DNA from 2 places in the Tepidiphilus sp. HLB4 genome. Region 1 is predicted to be linked to the other one. Evidence: riboswitches for the same ligand, from Rfam matches in the RefSeq annotation. Region 1 holds a riboswitch; the other holds the start of a gene.
What was found. A riboswitch is a leader RNA that binds a small molecule or an ion and turns the genes downstream of it on or off. The one in region 1 is predicted to bind cobalamin.

Region 1 (3,399 bases):
CGCGCGGATCGATCCACACCGGCACGCGCCGGCGCCGGGTGAAGGCGCGCGGCAGCCATTCGGCGCGGATGGCCTCGCGCAGGTCACGCAGTTCCTTGCGCGAGAGGGGATAGCCCCGCTCCTCGGCGATCGCCTCGGCGCGCTGTTCGGCCTCGGCCTTGACCACGCTCGCCGGCAGGATACGCTCCTCGCGCACCCAATGCGCCAGCCAGTGCCCCCCTATGTCCGCTATGGCCTCGTCGTCGCCGAAGGGCGGCGCCCAGCCTTCGCTCGTCTCGTTCTGCGGCCCCACCGGCAGGAAGGGACTGCGGAGGAAGAGCTCGTTCCAGTAGGTGCGCCCTTCCGGACCATCCCAGCGGTAGAGGCGCAGGTTCTTGAATTCGATCATGCTTTTCCTCGTTTCTTTCGCGCGATCGCGACGATGCACGCCATGGTGTCGGCATCGGCCGCAGCATAGGCCTGGGCAAGCCACTCGGCCACGGGCCGGCCGTCGGGCGCAAGCAGCGCTTCGTCCAGGGTGGTGTCATAGCGGAAATTCAGCCCGAGGCGTTCGCCTTCGATGATGAGCGAGATCTCCAGCGTTCCGCCGGGCCGGCCGTCCTGGGGTTCGACGACGAAGCGCAGGCGTTTTCCCTCTTCCCACTCGACGCGATCGCGGTAGCTGTCGTGGCCAAAGTGCAGCCGGCGCAGCACGTGCGCCGGGCCTCGCTCCAGGATGTCGCAGCCGGTCAGCCCCAGGACGAATTCCTGCGGATGCTCGATGCGCGTCGCCAGGCCCTGCCAGACCTCGATGGCATCGAGTGATTCTTCCGGAGCGAAGAAAAGGCGGTGTTCGAAGTGCACGGCGAGGTCCTCTCGAAGGCTGCAGCGAAGTCTAGGGGGAAGGGACGGCGAGGGCAAGGGGCAAGGGACGGTGGGGCGAAGCCGCGGCGATGGGTAGTTGTACACAGATCTTTTATAAAAACTTTTAGTGTTTACTATGCTCGAGGAGGATCTGTGGAAAACCAAAGAAACACTTTGATAACATTGAAGTTTCCTTGATGGTGATCCCGTGGGCGCATGGGCTTGCAAGCAGTGCGGCGTAGACGAATGCTTTCTCCGATGCGGAAAAAACGGCAAGTTTTCCCCAAACTTTCCCACGCTTTCCCTCGTCCTTGTTCACTGTGGCGGGTTTGCCACAGCAAGAAACCATAAAAAATTTACGGTCTTTAAAAAGACCTTTCTGTATGAATAGTCATTTGCGGCGACATGGGTTGGTAAACAATTTGAAGTAGTAAACAAAAAACCATGTAAACAACGTTCATCCCAAATCTGTGGATAACTTTGTGGCTTCCGCAGGATTCAAGCGTTTCCCCGTCGGGAAAACTTCGGGAAAAACCTGGGAGCGGCGGTGGAGGAATTGGGGATGGAATCCAGTGCCGGGTAAATATTCTCATTGATCCACAAACGATTACCGGAGAATCCCTGTGTTCATGCACGGTCTGGAACCGTTTGGAAGGGAACAGGGAAAGCGCGGACAGGGATGGGGGTAGGCTTGTGGATAATTCTGTGAAAAGGGCGCAGCGTGATGAATCCGTTCAAGGACTTGCCCGCGTTTCTTCACGATCCACTGGAAGAGGGGAGAAGAAGGGATGGCGTTGACATCGCGCGCCGCGGCGGTGTATCTTGCCCTTGCTTCGGGTGCTCGCTCCGATGTCTTGGGAGCGGGTGAAACGGGAAGCCGGTGAAGCGGGCATCGCCCCGCCATTCCGACGCAGCCCCCGCTGCTGTGAGCCTGACGGGAAGCGCATCGGCCACTGTGCCTTCGAGGGCATGGGAAGGCGCGCGGACCGGATGACGGCGAGCCAGAAGACCGGCCCGGAGTGCGTAGTTGGTGCGAGCCCCGGGGTGTGGGTTTGGCTGACGGTCCGGGGCGGTTTTTTTTCCTCTTCCCCTCTCCCGTAGGCCCTTTCTCCTCGTGCGGCTCGTCTTGGCGAAACGTTCGCAAAGGAGACGGGTCATGCATATCGAACCAGGCGTCGTCACGGGCGCCAAACTGTTGCTGGGTCATGCCACCGCGGCCGCAAGCCTGGGGGCGGCGTTCTTGCTCTCGGCCAAGGTGGTGAAAAAGGACGGCTTGCCGGCGCTCGCGCTGCGCGCGTTCGTGGCGTCCTTGCTCGTGTTCTGTTTCTTCGAGGTTCTGCCCCACCAGCCGGTGGGCGTGTCCGAGGTCCACCTCATCCTGGGTTCCACCCTACTGCTGCTCTTCGGCCCCGCGGCGGCGGCTCTGGGTCTGGCGGCAGGCTTGCTCATGCAAGGGCTCTTCTTCGCCCCGGCCGATCTGCCGCAGTTCGGCATGAACGTGACCACGCTCCTCGTGCCGCTCTTTGCCACGGCGCTCCTGGCGCGGCGCATCGTGCCGCCGCATACTCCTTACGTCGATCTGCGCTATCGCGATGTGCTGCGCCTGTCGCTTGCCTATCAGGGGGGCGTGGTGTCGTGGGTGGCGTTCTGGGCGCTCTACGGCCAGGGGATCGGCGCGGAGAATCTCGCCCAGGTGGCTTCATTCGGCGCGGCCTACCTCGCGGTGGTGCTCGTCGAGCCGCTCATCGACCTGGCGGTGCTCGCGGCGGCCAAGGCTTGGCATGGCGGCGGGGAATCCCTGTTGCTGCAGCGGCGCCTCTTCGCAGGTCGGGTCTGATGCCAGGAACGGTGTGGTTCGTCGGGGCTGGCCCCGGCGATCCGGAGCTCCTCACCGTCAAGGGCAAGGGGCTGCTCGAACGCGCCGGTGCCGTGCTCTTCGCCGGGTCGTTGGTGGATGCCGCGGCGACGCGCTACGCGCCGCCGGGTTGCCTCATCCGCGATTCGAAAGACATGACGCTCGAGGAGATGACCGAGTGGCTGGTGGCCGCGGCGAAGGCGCACGAGACGGTGGTGCGCCTGCAGACGGGCGACCCCACCCTCTACGGGGCGCTCATCGAGCTCACCCGGCCGCTCACGGCGGCGGGCGTTCCGTGGAAAGTGGTGCCGGGGGTGTCGTCGGCGATGGCGGCGATGGCGGCCGCGGGCGAGTCGATGACTCTGCCCGAGGTGACGCAGACGGTGATCCTCACCCGGGTGGCCGGGCGCACACCCATGCCGCCGGGCGAGGAGCTGGAGGCGCTGGCGGCGCACCGCAGCACGATCTGCCTCTTTCTCTCGATCACGCGCCTTGCCGAAGTCGAGCGCGGGCTGCGCGCGGCCGGCTGGCCGGAGGATGCGCCGGTGCTGGTGGTGCACAAGGCAAGCTGGCCGGGCGAAGAGCGCATCGTGCGCACCACGCTCGGCGAATTGCGCCGGGCGTGCCGCGAGGCGGGGATCGTGAGCCAGGCGATGATCGTGGTCGGCCCCACCCTGGGGGCGGCGTCGTGGCCGAAACTG
Region 2 (3,399 bases), on a different contig from region 1:
AGGGGTCGAAGAGCTGGTAGAGCGAAGGCGCCTTGAATGACGTCCCCAGACTCGCGTGCGCTCGCCATTCGCGGGCGATCTGATAGCCGTAGGCGAGCGCGTAGGTATCCTCGCCGCCAAAAGTCGAATGCTGGTCATGCCGCGCGCTCAGCTGCCAGCGGTGCGGCCCGAGGTTGGCGCTCCAGGCGGCCACGGCCGAGTTGATGGCGATGGATTCCTCGCTCGAGGACTCGTCCCCTAACGGCGCGTTCTGCTCGAAGCGCTCCAGCGCGAGCATCGCCCGCCCCAGCGGCAGGGCCACGTCGTTCTGCCAGCTGTATTCGTCGTTCTCGGTGCGCATCCGGCTGGGCCAGGAGGAGACGTATTTGTGCCAATCCAGAGCGTGCCCGATGCGCAAGGTGCTCGTCCAAGCGTCGGTGAGGGCGTTGCGCGTATAGACCTGCCACTGCTGCGTGCGAAACTCCTCGTAGTCGTTGAACTGGCTCGTCGGCGGGATTTCGTCGTAGTGGGCCCGACCCTGGTTTTGTCGCAGCACGAAGCCCATCTCGTGGCCGGCGAGCGGCGTGAGCACGAGCGAGGCGGTACCGCCGCGGTTGCGGTAGGCATCGTCGTCCGCGTCCTGCCCCGAGGCATTTTTCATGGCGGAGAAGCCACCGCTATAGCTCTGCTGGAAGTCCGCCCGCAGCCGGACGAGCTCGTTGCCCACCGACAGCCCGGCGCTGCCCTGCGCCGTGTCGTACGAGCCATAGCCCGCGAAGGCATCGACCGAGAGGCCGGGCGCACCGCGCCGGGTGAAGATCTGGATCACGCCGCCGATGGCATCCGCCCCGTACAAGGTCGAAGCCGGTCCGCGCAGGATCTCGATGCGATCGACATCGGCCAGCGACAGGAAACGCAGGGGCGAACCGGCCAGGTCGAGCGAGTTGATCGGGACGCCATCGACCAGCACCTTGGTCTGGTCGGGACGCGTCCCGCGCACGAAGAGGCTGGCCGACGTCCCAGGCCCCCCGTTGCGCGTCATCTGGATGCCGGGCTGGCGGGCGAGCAGGTCGACCACGGTCTCGCCCCCCGCGCGCTCGATCTCCTCGCGCTCGATCACCGTGACGTCGGCAAGGATCTCGGAGACCCGCGTCTGCTGCCGCGTGGCCGTGACCACCACCGGCTCCAGCGCCTCCTGGGCCTCGACTCCAAAAGAAAAAGACGACAAAAGCAGGCTCGGCGGCAGCGCGGCCGCCAAAGATTTGACGAAGCGATTCACATGATTCCCCTCGGCCGGCCACCCCGCCGGCCCGAATGGAAAGCCCACCGCAGGCGAGCACCTCGCCTGCGCCCTGCGTTTCTGGCCGGTCTCCGGGCTTGCGAGATTTGACGCGCCGCCTTCCCGGGCCCAAAGAGCCCAGTGGCGTTTCGGCGCGCCCGCACTCGCCTACCGTTGCGGGGGCAGCAGCGGCTTTGCCGGAAGCACTCCAGCGCACCGCTTTCCCGTTTCACCGCGCCGGGAGAACCCCGGCCGCGGCACCAGAAACGTGAGGGCGAATTCTACCTCAAGGCGCCCCGACCTCGCCGTCGGCCATGCGATCGAGGATCTCGCGCACCTCGGTCGAACGGACCTGGCGGCGGGTCGCCTCCAGCACGGGCGCGAAGGACGCACGATAGGGTTCGGCCCAACGCCGCCAGCGCTCCAGCGTCCGGGCCAGGCGCGATCCCACGATGGGGTTGGTCGCATCGAGCCGCAGCACCGCCTCCTGCCAAAAGGCCCAGGCCAGCTCGCCGGCGGCGCAGGCTTCGGCAAGGTTGTTGGCAAAGAAATTGAGTACCAGGGCATAGACCTTGTTCGGGTTGGTCCAGCGAAACGCCCGATGCTCGGTCAGACGCCGCACGCGCGCAAGCACCACCCCCGGGGCAGCGTGCCACGACCAGCGCATCGCCTGGCGGGCGAACCATTTGTCGAGCACCAGCTCGTCGTCGGCGTAGCGCGCCTCGAAGGCGGAGAGCAGCGCCTCGCCCACCGACTCGTCGGGATGCGCGAGCGCGGCATCGAGCGCCGCCAGCCGCTCGGTGAGGTTGTCGGCGACGGCAAACGTGCGCGAGCAGCGTTCGTCCTCACCCAGCAGCGCCTCCATGCGCCAGGAAAACGCGGCGAGTGCACGCCGGCCGGCCTCCAGCGGATCGTAGCGGTAGGGGCGAGCGGCTCCGGAATCCCGCCAGCGGGGCCACAGCTCGGCTCCAGCCCGGGCGAGCGCGAGCGAGGCGCGCACGAGGGCGGCACGCAGGCGCACCGGGTCGGCCGGCGTCATCGCCTCCAGCAACCAGCGCTCGCTGGGAAGCGCCGCGGCCTTGACGCGGAACATCGCATCGAGCGACTCGTCGGCGAGAAGCTGCCTCCAGGACGCGACGAACCCCTCGTCCAGCGTCTCGGCTTCACCCCGCGCCAGCCGCAGCACCTGGCGCTGCGCCCAGCTCTGCGCCGCATCCCAGCGGTTGAAGGCGTCCGAATCGTAGGCCATGCGGTGGCGCAGCGCCTCGTCCGGCTCATCGAGCATCAGCCGCACCGGTGCCGAAAACCCGCGCAGCAGCGAAGGCACCGGCTTCGGCCCTGGCGGCAGACCGACGAATTCGAGCGCGAGCGTCTCCCCCGTCAGGGTGAAGAGGCGGGTCCTCGCCCCCACCGCGGTGTCGCGCGGCGCGATCGGCCGCATCCCTCCGGCTGGCGGCGCCTCGGGTTCGGGCACGGCATCGCGCTCGTCGGCGAGCACGAGCGGCAGGTCGCGCCCGTCGGCACCGAGCAGCCCCAGGCGGATGGGCAGCACCACCGGCCCTTTCTCCGGCTGTCCCGGCGTAGGCGGAGTGAATTGCCTCAGGCGCAGCCCGTAGCGCCCCGCTTGGCCGTCCCAGTCTTCCTCCACCACCAGCCGCGGCGTGCCCGCCTGTTCGTACCAGCGCAGGAACGGCGTCAGATCCACGCCGTTCGCCTCGGCCATGGCCGCGACGAAATCCTCGCAGGTCACCGCCCGACCGTCGTAGCGCTCGAAGTAACGGTCCATCCCGGCGCGAAAGCCTTTTTCTCCCAGCAAGGTGTGCAGCAGCCGGATCACCTCGGCGCCCTTTTCATACACGGTGGCGGTGTAGAAATTGTCGATCGCCCGGTACGCCTGCGGGCGGATGGGATGCGCCATCGGCCCGTCGTCCTCGGGGAACTGCGCCGTGCGCAGCGTCTGCACGTCCTCGATGCGTTTCACCGCCCGGGCCGACGCCGCCCGTTCGGGCCCAGCCGCCTCGGCCAGCTGGTCGGCGCTGAATTCCTGCTCGCGGAACACCGTGAGCCCTTCTTTCAAAGTGAGCTGGAACCAGTCGCGGCAGGTGATGCGGTTGCCCGTCCAGTTGTGGAAGTACTCATGC

Region 2: it holds a riboswitch for cobalamin, as region 1 does, so the genes downstream of both, OA56_RS05220 (TonB-dependent receptor domain-containing protein) here and OA56_RS02495 (energy-coupling factor ABC transporter permease) in region 1, are expected to answer to the same signal.

Annotation. Positions count from the first base shown of each region.
Region 1 is NZ_JSYB01000009.1:51,285-54,683, reverse strand. It holds partial or broken gene OA56_RS02505 (recombination-associated protein RdgC) at 1-388, opposite strand, end outside; gene OA56_RS02500 (AtaL-like protein) at 385-843, opposite strand; cobalamin riboswitch at 1,662-1,875, shown strand; gene OA56_RS02495 (energy-coupling factor ABC transporter permease) at 2,000-2,680, shown strand; gene cobM (precorrin-4 C(11)-methyltransferase) at 2,680-3,399, shown strand, end outside.
Region 2 is NZ_JSYB01000019.1:58,401-61,799, reverse strand. It holds gene OA56_RS05220 (TonB-dependent receptor domain-containing protein) at 1-1,258, opposite strand, end outside; cobalamin riboswitch at 1,325-1,538, opposite strand; gene pepN (aminopeptidase N) at 1,545-3,399, opposite strand, start outside.